DNA from 4 places in the Kluyvera intermedia genome. Region 3 is predicted to be linked to each of the others. Evidence: predicted binding sites of a transcription regulator. Region 3 holds the regulator's gene; each other region holds the start of a gene.
What was found. Region 3 encodes Fur, which represses iron uptake genes when iron is present. Its sites were predicted from a motif close to ATAATAATGAGAACNACTATCAA; they were not measured.
Positions count from the first base shown of each region.

Region 1: the regulator Fur is predicted to act here: its motif matches at 1,596-1,618, upstream of ftnA (non-heme ferritin).
Region 2: the regulator Fur is predicted to act here: its motif matches at 1,499-1,521, upstream of U0026_RS10460 (TonB-dependent siderophore receptor).
Region 4: the regulator Fur is predicted to act here: its motif matches at 1,512-1,534, upstream of sufA (Fe-S cluster assembly scaffold SufA).

Region 1 covers NZ_CP139986.1:1,970,358-1,973,509, forward strand. The annotation lists gene tyrP (tyrosine transporter TyrP) at 1-534, opposite strand, end outside; gene U0026_RS09485 (YecH family metal-binding protein) at 729-968, shown strand; gene ftnA (non-heme ferritin) at 1,003-1,500, opposite strand; gene yecR (YecR family lipoprotein) at 1,689-2,024, opposite strand; gene U0026_RS09500 (HD domain-containing phosphohydrolase) at 2,110-3,152, opposite strand, start outside.
Region 2 covers NZ_CP139986.1:2,150,364-2,153,515, reverse strand. The annotation lists gene U0026_RS10460 (TonB-dependent siderophore receptor) at 1-1,470, opposite strand, end outside; gene U0026_RS10455 (GlsB/YeaQ/YmgE family stress response membrane protein) at 1,620-1,874, opposite strand; gene ycgR (flagellar brake protein YcgR) at 2,144-2,875, shown strand; gene emtA (membrane-bound lytic murein transglycosylase EmtA) at 2,876-3,152, opposite strand, start outside.
Region 3 covers NZ_CP139986.1:3,308,232-3,311,383, forward strand. The annotation lists gene ybfF (esterase) at 1-169, shown strand, start outside; gene ybfE (LexA regulated protein) at 300-593, shown strand; gene fldA (flavodoxin FldA) at 744-1,274, shown strand; gene fur (ferric iron uptake transcriptional regulator) at 1,569-2,021, shown strand; gene U0026_RS16010 (ChiQ/YbfN family lipoprotein) at 2,143-2,484, opposite strand; gene chiP (chitoporin ChiP) at 2,535-3,152, opposite strand, start outside.
Region 4 covers NZ_CP139986.1:2,286,028-2,289,179, forward strand. The annotation lists one part of gene U0026_RS11075 (IS3 family transposase) at 1-860, shown strand, start outside; gene sufA (Fe-S cluster assembly scaffold SufA) at 1,575-1,943, shown strand; gene sufB (Fe-S cluster assembly protein SufB) at 1,954-3,152, shown strand, end outside.

The DNA.
Region 1 (3,152 bases), 1.3 Mb from region 3:
CAGCGGTAGCGTTAGCAAATTAATTTTATGAATATGCGGCAATAACAGGATCAGCATCACCACGAGGAAAATAATTTTAGCGCTGAACAAGAAGCGGTTAAAGAGATCGACCAGTGAAGTGCCGATGCAAATAACCAGGCCGCCAATTGCGGTAAACAGCAGTACGCCAAGAGAAGGGGGCATATCGATACTGAACCATTGGCTCAGGCTTGAGGCCAGCAATTCGCCTGCGCCACTGATGTAGGCCGCCGTTAGCGCGTACATCAGGAACATCATGCTAAATCCGGTGATCCATTGCCCGTAACGGCCGAGGTAGCGCAGCGCCAGTGACCCCAACCCGGTATCGGCGGGCACGTGCTGATACACTTCCAGCAGCAGCAAGGCGGTATAGCACATCAGCGCCCACAGGCTGACCAGTAGCACTACCGTCACGCCAAAGCCCACGCCCGCAGAGGCTAGCGGCATCGCCAACATTCCTGCGCCGATGGTGGTGCCAGCCACGATTAAAATACTCCCCAGGGTACGGTTTCTCACGCTTTCCTCTACTTCTGAATGCAATCACAACGAAAGATGTCGCGCAGAGTATGTGAAACCGACGATTTCGTCAAATCTGAATTACAGTGGGTGTACTGTTTTATTTACACAATGTTGGGTGAGAGAAAACTGCGTTAGCGCAAAACATGCAATACAAATACCGTTTATCGTAGCGCTTTATTTGAGGAGGATTAATGGACTCTATTCACGGTCATGAAGTTTTAAATATGATGCTGGAATCAGGCGAACAATACAGCATTGAAAGTCTGGAAAAGGCTATTCAGACACGTTTTGGCGAGCAGGCTCGTTTTCATACTTGTTCAGCTGAAAATATGAGTGCGGCAGAGTTAGTGGCGTTCTTGCATAAAAAAGGAAAGTTTATTCCTACGGAGTCAGGTTTTAATACGGCTGAAAGTAAAATTTGCCGTCATTAATCGGCAGCGGCGTGGATACGCCGCTGCTCGAAAATTAATTTTGGGTATCGAGTGTTGCCAGCTCTTTATCAATAAAGTACAACCCTTCACCGCTTTTACCTGCCAGCGTCAGCTTATCAATCACTGATTTAAACAGTTTCTCTTCTTCATGCTGCTCAGAAACATACCATTGCAGGAAATTAAAGGTTGGATAATCCTGGTTGGTCATCGCGGCGTGCGCCAGCTCATTGATTTTGCTTGTAATGAGTTGCTCATGTTCATAGGTTACGCGGAACAGCTCATCCAGTGATGCATATTCAGCTACCGGCGTTGGCACGGTATTGATGCGCGGCAGGCTGCCTGTATCGGTGAGATAATCGAACAGACGTTGCATGTGGGTCATCTCTTCCTGGGCGTGACGGCGTAAGAATGCGGCGGCCCCTTCAAAACTGTTGAAGCTGCACCAGGCGCTCATCTGTTGATACAGTAAAGAAGAATAGAGCTCGAGATTCATCTGCTCGTTTAATTTCTCGATCATTGGCGCTTTAAGCATGGTTTCGCTCCAGAAAAATACGTTACAAGTTAATTACAGCGAAACTATAAGTTGTTATTAAGTTATTTGCAAAAGGTAAATATAAAATCATTTATTTAATAATGAGAATGGGAATAAAACGCATTGGCATAAATAATATGATGGAAATATGTGAATAATAAATTACGCCGGCAAACCGGCGTGATGGATTAATAATATGCGGTGCTAACCGGAGTATTGGCAATACCACGGCACTGGTACTGAAGGGTGACCTGTTGATTGAGACACAGCGAGCCGCTAGTGGTGGTACAGGTTGTTATGGGCTGCCCAAAAGAAAATGCGTTCGCGTAGCCCATTTGCTGACACGCTTTGTTGGCCTCGGACTGGGCAAGATAGTCATCGGTTTTGGCATTCTGCAAAATGGCCTGACCATAGGTTAATCGCACGATGCCGCTGGTGCTATCCACTCCGCTTACGCTCGCCGCACGGGGAACTGAACACGCGGAAAGTGTCAGGAGGACGGGGATAAGAATGAGGCTTTTCATCAATTCGCTCTGTGCAATCTGTCGTAACCTCATTGTAGCCTTCGCAGTCGGAGGCAATCCTGTGAATAGTCGCCATATCCTGAGGTTAATCCATTCGTGACTCATAAATAGCCTGAAACTGAAGATGCAATTGACTAAATAAAGTCACCAGCGTGGGATCGAAATGGCTGCCCGAACTGGTGACAATAATTTCACAGGCCTGCTCATGCGAGAAACTGGGTTTATAGACCCGTTTTTGTCGCAGAGCATCATAGACATCGGCAATCGCCAGAATACGTGCTTCCACTGGAATAGCTTCCCCAACCAGCCCTTCTGGGTAGCCGCTGCCATCCCATTTTTCATGGTGATAATGAATTAGATTTTCTGCCACTGACCCCAATACTAACCCTTGAACAATGCGCCAGCCTTTCGTGGTGTGCTGCTGAATCTGCTTGAACTCGTCTTCCGTAAGCTTGTCTTTTTTACGCAGAATATGTTCGGGTACGGCAATTTTGCCTATATCGTGCAGTGAAGCATAGGTTTCAATGGCGCGAATCTTTTTGAGCGGCAGCTTTAGGCTACGGGCGAGAAGACTACAGTAGGCGGCAACGCGCCGAATATGGCAGCCGGTTTCATCGTCGTGGACATGATTTATTTTTTCCATCGCTTCGACGATGCTGTGGTTTATGGCGCGATTTTTATTCATATGCCGCCACATCATCAACATCATGCTGAGAATAAAGACCAGTAGGGCTAATAGCCCCGCGCTGATGATCTGCAGGGCGTTTTTACTCAGAGACATGGGGGCGGCGATACTGGTGGGCGGCGTCAATTGGTGACGGTAGTTTGAGATAAGGTGCACCTGGGCTAACAGCGCGTGTAGGGGATGATCGACATTTATCCAGGTACCAATCTGGTAGCTGGAGTTTGTTAGCCCGGCGACCTTCAGCGCGCCCCGGAACAGATCGCTACCCCGCAATGCCTGCTCGAGCGAAGTGAGGTCACCGAGGATAAAGTCAATTTGGTTGTTATCAATCGAATCCAGCAGTTCATCAAGTGAAGCGCGTGATACCAGCGTAACTTCGGTACCAAATCGTTGACGTAGATAATAAGCTGCAAACGAACCGCGAATCACGCCGACTCGCTGAT
Region 2 (3,152 bases), 1.2 Mb from region 3:
GGGTGATACCGGTTTGAAGCCTTCGGAGTAGCTGATGAATGGCGATAAACCGTTGTCAAAAGCATACAGCGCGCCCAGACGCTTGGTGACACGGTCTTGCGAAATCCACTCTTTTTTATCGCTATTGAGATAATCGGTGGTGCCGGACTGGTAATCGTCATAGCGCAGGCTGGCAAGAATATTCAGGCCACCGTAGGCCATCTGATCCTGTAAGTAATAGCCTTTCTGGTTGTAGGAAAGACGGTTTTTCTGCGCGGTGTAAAGCCCCAGCGAATCTTCATTCACTAACCCGTAATTCGGGTTACGCATGTCGATGCCAGGCGTGTTGGTAGCATAGTCATAGTTGTAATGTGAATTGAGCTTCTGATAGTCGAACCCGGCCAGCAAGTGGTGCTGCCATTCGCCCAGAGCCAGCGTCCGGGTGACCTGGTTATCAATGTTAAAGCTGTGCAGGTCTTCATCGGTGGTATAGGCAAATCGGTTGAGTTCATAAACCGGATTACCCGCATTACCGGTGGAATAGATGCTTTGCTGATGGGTATCAATATCAAAGTAACGCGCTTTTTGCGTTACCCCCCAGCCGCTGTCGAACTCGTGCTCTAAGCTGTAGCCCACCATCCACTGACGCTGTTTGAAACCACTCCATTTATCGCCCGCGAAATCGCGCTTGTTGGCGTAGCTGGAGCGCAAATAGGAAAGCGGCAGAGGGTTCGACGGCGTCAGGCTTGGGGTGTTCTGTGCCAGGGCATCAATCGTTAGGCGCGTTTTATCGCTTGGCTGCCAGGTCACGCTTGGCGCAACCAGATAGTCTTCATAGCGGGTGGTGTGCGGCTGGTCGTCACCTTCGATGGCCTTACCCAGCAGACGATAGCTCCAGTCGCTGTCAGTAATGCGCCCGGTGGAGTCGATATACCCTTCTTTGAGATTGCGCGTACCGGTATTGAAGCCCATTTCCGTGCGCGGTGTGGTCTGCGGCTTTTTACCCTGAATATTCACCAGTCCGCCCGGCGAACCATTGCCATAGAGTACGGAGGATGGCCCTTTAAGAATATCAACGCTATCAATCAGCAGCGGATCGATACGCGCTTTGGTGTTGCCGGTTACGTTATAGGGCAGTTGGAGACCATTGTAGAATTCGTTGTCGACGGTGAAGCCGCGAATTTTGTATTCGCTCATATAGCTCGTACTGCCGCGCGTCTCCGTTGAGACGCCTGGCGCATAACGCAGAATTTCATTGACTGAAGTCGCGTGACGCTGGCTGATTTCATGCTGACTGAGGGTGTTGATAACCTGCGGCGTTTTACTTTCCGCCACCGCCGATTTGGTGGCGCTGTTGGTCCAGCCCGGTAATTCACTCCCCTCACCCGATGCAGTCACCACCATGGTGGATTCCTGGGCATACCCCTGTGCGGAAAGCGCTAACGCAATCATTCCCGAAAGCGTACAAACGCGAAAAGCGGTCTTTTTCATTATGGTTGTGCTCGATACAAATCAGAGAACGATAATTATTATCATTGTCGTTTGCAATTCAACACCAAAATAAGAAGGGGTATAGAAATGTGATGGGGTTAACACTTTCAGGGAAGCAAAACGGCCCCGACCGGGGCCGTCTGAAACATTTAATCGCGGCGAATCAAACGGAATACCGCCAGTACCACAATGGCACCCACCACAGCGACCAGGAAGCTGTGCAGGTTAAAACCACTCACGCTGCCGCCGAGTCCAAACGTCGTCGCCAGCCAGCCGCCCACGACCGCACCAACAATCCCGAGGATACAGGTGAGAAAGAAACCACCCCCATCACGTCCCGGCATCAGAAATTTAGCAATAATACCGGCAATCAGACCAAAAACAATCCAGGCAATAATACCCATTTTTCCCACCTCTTAGTTCCATTAACAACAATATAAAGCGCCGTCATTCTGCGCCGCTAATGTTTCAAGTATAGGTAATTGTTCTTAAAATACCTGGTTAGACGCTGATATTTTATGCGGATAAATACGGATCTTGACGTAGGCACTGCCTTAAGCGCTTTAAACAGCCCAAACCTGTGGAAATGTTAAGTTTTTTCACTAAGACGCTGAAGTTCTTTTTTTCGACGCCGATAGTGATTGAAGAGTCTGCCATTCAGGAGCCATTCCCGGTGAGTGAGCACAACACACAGTTTCTTAAGCAAAATCCTTTAGCTGTATTAAATGTCCTTCGCGATCTCCAGCACAATAACGCTGCACTTCGCGTGAGTTGGGGATCGCGACAGTTTATTAGCCGTATTCTGGAGGTCAGTCAGCAGCGGTTGATTATCGACTTCGGCAGCCGCGAGGATGATAACAATGCGGCAGTAACGGCGAGAAATATCGCCATGGTTGCAGAAACCAACGGCGCAAAAATTGAGTTCACGGTGCCGCAGATGCAGGTCGAAAATTATCAAGGTCTGCCCGCCTTTGTTATGCCAACGCCGCTTGCAGTGTGGTGCATTCAGCGTCGCGAATATTTCCGTATTCCCGCACCACTGCATCCCGCTTATTTTGGCAAAGCCACGCTGGCGGATAAAAGCGTACTGCGTTTTCGACTGTTTGATTTGTCCCTGGGTGGCATGGGGGCGCTGTTAGATACGTCGCCGCCAGAAAGTCTGGTGCCGGGTATACAGCTTAAAGAGATTGAACTGGATATGGGGCAATGGGGAAGATTTCGCTGTGACGTACAGCTATTAGCCGTCAGCGAACGCAAAGTGGTGGACAGTAAGGGAGAAACGATTGTCACCCCGCGCCTGAGCTTTCGTTTTCTGCATATGAATCCGGTGCTTGAACGCTCGCTCCAGCGAATTATTTTCTCGCTGGAGCGTGAGGCGCGCGAACGGGCGAACAACGTCCGCTGATTACATAGCGTCCATCGCTTTCTTCACTTTCCAGATATAGCGCGGTGCCTGAGGCGAAGGATGGTTGTTCACTACATGGTCGAAGAACTCATCCGCATCCAGATCGTTAATCTCTTCAATCGCTTTTTTGCGATTTGACGAGAAGGTTCGTAACAACGCACCCGCGCCGTTTGAATAGGAAACCATCAGCGCATATTGCATCACCTCCGGGTCATTAATTCCCGCCAGCGATCCGTGCTCCAGAATGCTCAGATAAGCTGCGCCCATTGAGATATTC
Region 3 (3,152 bases):
GTTTATTCCCGGCGGTAACTCATCGTATGTCACCGAAGCCTATCGCGACTCGCTGCTGGCGCAATTCCCGCAGGCCAAAGCGCACGTGATTGCCGGCGCGGGTCATTGGGTTCACGCCGAAAAACCGGATGCGGTACTGCGCGCTATTCGTCGCTACCTCGCAGAGTGATTAAAAATGCAACGACTGCGCGCCAGAATAGCCGCGGTCGTTGGCGTGTGGGCCCCACTGATGTATGATTGCGCGCTGTCTGCATCGGGCACTGCCCGGTAGCTTGTTTTCCCCGAAGTCACTCAGAACCATGGCAAAAGAACAAACGGACCGTACGACACTAGATTTGTTCGCAAATGAGCGTCGGCCGGGAAGACCAAAAACCAATCCGCTTTCGCGTGACGAACAGCTCCGCATCAACAAGCGCAATCAGTTAAAACGCGACAAGGTTCGTGGGCTGAAGCGCGTTGAGCTGAAGCTGAACATCGAGGCCGTTGATGCGCTCAACGAGCTGGCGACTGCCCGTGATATGAGCCGTAGCGAACTTATCGAAGAAATGTTGATGAGTCAGCTTGCGCTGCTGCACGGACAGGGGAAAGTCTGAAAATCCCCCCAAAACACACTTTCATGTAGCAGAGTGTGCAGTACGGCACGATTGCTGTTTCCGCACCCTTCTCTGTTCTGCTATGATTGCCCTTATCTGTGGGCAATAAGCCACCACCATATCATTAAGTTTCAAGAGGTTATTTTACTCATGGCAATCGTTGGCATCTTCTTCGGTAGCGATACCGGTAATACCGAAAATATCGCAAAAATGATTCAAAAACAGCTTGGTAAAGATGTCGCTGAAGTTCACGACATTGCCAAGAGCAGCAAAGAAGACCTGGCGGCCTTCGACATCCTGCTGCTGGGTATCCCAACCTGGTACTACGGCGAAGCACAGTGTGACTGGGATGATTTCTTCCCAACGCTGGAAGAAGTTGATTTCAATGGTAAACTGGTTGCACTGTTCGGCTGTGGCGACCAGGAAGACTATGCAGAATATTTCTGCGATGCCCTGGGCACCATTCGCGACATCATTGAACCACGTGGTGCTACCATCGTCGGCCATTGGCCTACCGCGGGTTACCACTTTGAAGCGTCAAAAGGCCTTGCCGATGATGATCACTTTGTGGGCCTGGCCATTGATGAAGATCGCCAGCCAGAACTGACCGCTGAGCGCGTTGAGAAGTGGGTTAAGCAGGTTGCGGAAGAGCTGCACCTGGAAGAAATCAAAAACGCCTAGTCGTAATAATGAGGCCGATAATAAATCGCGCCTCATTAATAGGTAAAAGCAATCAAAATAATAGCTACAATTTTTTAACTTTTTGCCACATACCTGTACAATATCTTCTGATTTAGCGTCGTTTCACCGCTTATTTTGTCGGTGAAGCCTCGTTTTTGAAAGCTTAGCTGGCCCGAGCCTTGCTGTTTTCATTTTGCCAGGGGCATTCTATAATGAGACGCATTAATTCGGGTGCATTCTCTGTGAAACTTTCGCTGATGGAAGTTAATCGTTTAGCAACAGGACAGATTCCGCATGACTGACAATAACACCGCATTAAAGAAGGCTGGCCTGAAAGTCACACTTCCACGGTTGAAGATTCTCGAAGTTCTTCAGGAACCAGATAACCACCATGTCAGCGCGGAAGACTTATACAAACGCCTGATCGACATGGGTGAAGAGATTGGCCTAGCCACGGTTTACCGCGTGCTTAACCAATTTGATGATGCTGGCATCGTTACGCGCCACAATTTTGAAGGCGGTAAATCCGTTTTCGAACTGACCCAGCAGCATCACCACGATCACCTTATCTGCCTCGACTGCGGCAAGGTTATCGAGTTCAGCGACGAATCCATTGAAGCTCGTCAGCGTGAAATCGCCACGAAGCATGGAATTCGCTTAACTAACCACAGTCTTTATCTTTACGGTCACTGCGCTGAAGGCGACTGCCGTGAAGAAGAAAACGCTCACGAAATCATCGAGAAATAATTTCTCCGATCTCGTCAAAAGCCAGCCATTGTGCTGGTTTTTTTTTGCCTGTCATTTGCCTAGCACCATGAAAAAACCGCTGCAAGCAGCGGTTTTTTCAGTTATCAACATTGGGGTTATTTTATTTTTGTGGCGTATTATTGCTGCGAATTTCCTGCCAGATTTTATCGCAACGACTGGCGACCGCCTGGTCATTGCCCGTTTTGCGAGCCAGGATACACTGCTGATAATCCAGCACGCGTACGCTTTCCTGACTGGCAAACTGCTCATGCGTTTTATCCTGGCGCAGCACGTTCAGTACGCTCTGACAGGCTTCAATTTTATCCGGATTCCCCTGCGCGGTGTTAATACAGGCGCTGTAAGCATCCTTCAGCTTGCTATCTTCTTTCGGTGCCGGTGAGGGTGACTGTACGCAAGCGGTCAGACCGGCAGCCATTAAGGCGACAATAATTAATTTTTTCATACGACGAGCCTCTTAGCAGCGACAGAGGTCTCCCCCTGCCGCATCCAGCATCAGAAAATAGTGAACGGTGCGATCATCATGAATTTCACGTCGCGCTCATCCTGGAAGATGTTGCCGTAACCACCGCCCCAGCTTGGGATATCGGAGTGGTTGTCGTATTGCGTGAAGTGCAGCTTGAACAGCGTACCCTTCGCACGACCTTCCTGGACGGTATACATCATGTCGAGGCTATAGGCAGACTCTTTGATAGTATTGTTTTTGTCGTAGTAAGCATCCGGGTTCATCTGCCAGGTTGCTGGTTTCGCATCCCACGCATAGACGTAAGACGCACCGACTGCCCAACCCGGCAGGTTCCAGTTTTTCAGGTCATACATTGAACCGAAGAACACTGCTTTTTCGCCGTTGGCGTTGAAGTCTGAGCGGTTGTCCCACCAGATATCCAGACGACCATTAGACGATGCATAGGTCGGGGTCATACGTTGCAGGAAGTAGCCTTGCTGGCCGTCTGCTTTAACCCACGTCCCTTCCAGGCGGAAATCAAAGACTTCATTGAGCTTATAGCCGAAGGTCAATGCTTGCAGCCATGCGGTACCGTCGTAAATATCGTTCACGCCGCCATCGCTGACTTTGTCACGCGTTCCATAGAACTGGTAGCTGGTGGTCAACGG
Region 4 (3,152 bases), 1.0 Mb from region 3:
TTATCCGTGACAACACCTGTTGCTGGCCTGTTCGCCTGCTCTGTCGGGTGCTGGATGTTCATCCCAGTGGTTTTTACGCCTGGCTTCAGCAGCCGCATTCACAACGCCATCAGGCAGACCTGAGACTGACAGGACAGATTAAACAGTTCTGGCTGGAATCGGGATGCGTCTATGGTTATCGCAAAATCCATCTGGATCTGCGGGACAGCGGGCAACAGTGCGGAGTGAACAGAGTCTGGCGACTGATGAAACGTGTCGGGATAAAGGCTCAGGTCGGATACCGGAGCCCGCGGGCACGTAAAGGCGAGCCCAGTATCGTGTCGCCCAACAGGCTCCAGCGACAGTTCAATCCGGATGCTCCGGATAAGCGTTGGGTAACGGACATAACCTACATCAGGACCCACGAAGGCTGGCTGTATCTTGCCGTGGTTGTTGATCTGTTCTCACGCAAAATTATCGGCTGGTCCATGCAATCCCGGATGACAAAGGACATTGTCCTGAACGCACTGCTGATGGCTGTATGGCGCCGTAATCCCCAAAAACAGGTGCTGGTTCATTCGGATCAGGGCAGTCAGTACACAAGCCATGAGTGGCAGTCGTTCCTGAAATCACACGGCCTGGAGGGCAGCATGAGCCGTCGCGGTAACTGCCATGATAATGCGGTTGCAGAAAGCTTTTTCCAGTTGTTGAAACGCGAACGGATAAAGAAAAAGAGCTACGGAACGCGGGAAGAAGCCCGCAGCGATATTTTTGATTACATCGAAATGTTTTATAACAGTAAGCGTCGGCATGGTTCCAGCGATCAGATGTCACCGACAGAATATGAAAACCAGTATTATCAACGGCTAGGAAGTGTCTAGATTATCCGTGGCGATTCATTTCTTATCGGGTTTAGACATCTCGCAGCTCTCAAAGGAAACGGGTAAGGCCGTTAAAACTTTATATGCGATACGTCGGAATATCATGGAAAAAACAGGATTTAGATCAATGATTTTCTTGCAGTATATTTATATCCGAAACTATAATTATATGCAAACAGTAATATATCCTGAAATGAGAGGTCTGATACATTGACCTTACTGCCCCTAGATTTTTAGATAATATTTACTGGTGTAAGATAAAATTTGTGTACCTGCGGATAATCTTACTGTGGGTCACGCTCTGTCATTGCTAAGGTGTCCTGGCGTTGGCAAGTTTACCGGCTCTTTATCTAACTCAATCGCAGAGTCTAAATGAGGCATTCAGTTTGAAAAATGTATCAGCCGATGATGCTGAAAACCAAAGAGCCTTACAGAAAGAGAAAGCCACAAAACCAATCAAATAAATAGGTATTATCTATACATCTTTTGCACAACCGCACCCATCACCTATCACTTCAGATAAATCCATTATTTTTCAAAGCATTGTAAAAATTAATCTATATCAATCACCCCAGACTGCAGGGTCTATGCTTATAAAAAGCCCCAATGACAAAGGCGAGTGCAGAATACCCCCACCCGACAGGGGTTGAAGTGATAATCATTATCACTAACATGGTGTTAACGCTTATGTAGCTTCATCGATGAGGTAGACCTATGGAATTGCATTCTGGAACCTTTGATCCCAATGACGCAGCGTGGCAGGGCGTCACGCTGACGCCCTCCGCAGCAGCGCATATCCGGACGCTGGTAAAGCAGCAGCCGGGGATTCAGGGCGTAAGGCTTGGCGTGAAGCAAACTGGCTGTGCAGGGTTTGGTTACGTGCTGGACGCGGTAAGCGAGCCGGATAAAGACGATCTACTGTTTGAATCCGACGGCGCGAAGCTGTGGGTCCCTTTACGCGCCATGCCGTTTATTGACGGCACCGAAGTGGATTATGTGCGCGAAGGTTTAAATCAGCTGTTTAAATATCATAACCCGAAGGCGCAGAACGAATGTGGCTGCGGCGAAAGCTTCGGGGTATAGGCGGTACATAATGACGCGCAATACTGAAGCAACTGACGATGTCCAGACCTGGGCGGATGGCCCGCTGAACTATAAAGAAGGGTTCTTCACCCAACTGAAAACAGACGAACTGGCACAAGGCATCAACGAAGAGGTGGTGCGGGCGATCTCTGCCCGTCGCAACGAACCCGAATGGATGCTGGAGTTCCGACTCAAGGCTTTCCGAGCCTGGCTTTCAATGGAAGAACCGCACTGGTTAAAAGCACACTACGAGGGGCTTAATTACCAGGATTACAGTTATTACTCCGCGCCATCGTGTGGGAACTGCGATGACAGTTGCGCCTCGGAACCTGGAGCGCAACAGCAAACTGGCCCAGCCAGCTTTTTGACAGATGAGGTTGAAGCGGCATTTAACCAACTTGGCGTACCGGTGCGAGAAGGTAGAGAAGTGGCCGTTGACGCCATTTTTGACTCCGTTTCCGTTGCCACTACCTATCGGGAAAAACTGGCCGAGCAGGGCATTATTTTTTGCTCCTTTGGCGAAGCGATTCACGATCATGCTGAGCTGGTAAAGCGCTACCTCGGCACGGTAGTACCGGAAAACGACAATTTCTTTGCCGCGCTAAACGCGGCGGTGGCATCTGACGGTACCTTTATCTACATCCCGAAAGGCGTGCGCTGCCCGATGGAACTGTCGACCTATTTCCGCATTAATGCGGAAAAAACTGGCCAGTTTGAACGCACGATCCTGATTGCCGATGAAGGCAGTTATGTCAGCTATATCGAAGGATGTTCGGCACCGGTACGCGACAGCTATCAGCTGCATGCTGCGGTCGTCGAGGTGATTATTCACAAGGATGCGGAGGTGAAATATTCCACCGTGCAGAACTGGTTCCCTGGCGATAACAACAGCGGTGGGATCCTGAACTTCGTCACTAAACGTGCGCTGTGCGAAGGTGAAAACAGCAAAATGTCGTGGACGCAATCGGAAACCGGTTCGGCGATTACCTGGAAATACCCAAGCTGCATTCTGCGCGGCGATAACTCGGTCGGTGAGTTCTTCTCGGTGGCGCTGACCAGCGGTCATCAGCAGGCAGATACCGGCACCAAAATGATCCACATTGGTAAAAACACCCGATCGACCATTATCTCTAAAGGGATCTCCGCAGGTCACAGCCAGAACAGCTATCGTGGGTTAGTGAAAATCATGCCGACAGCGACCAATGCGCG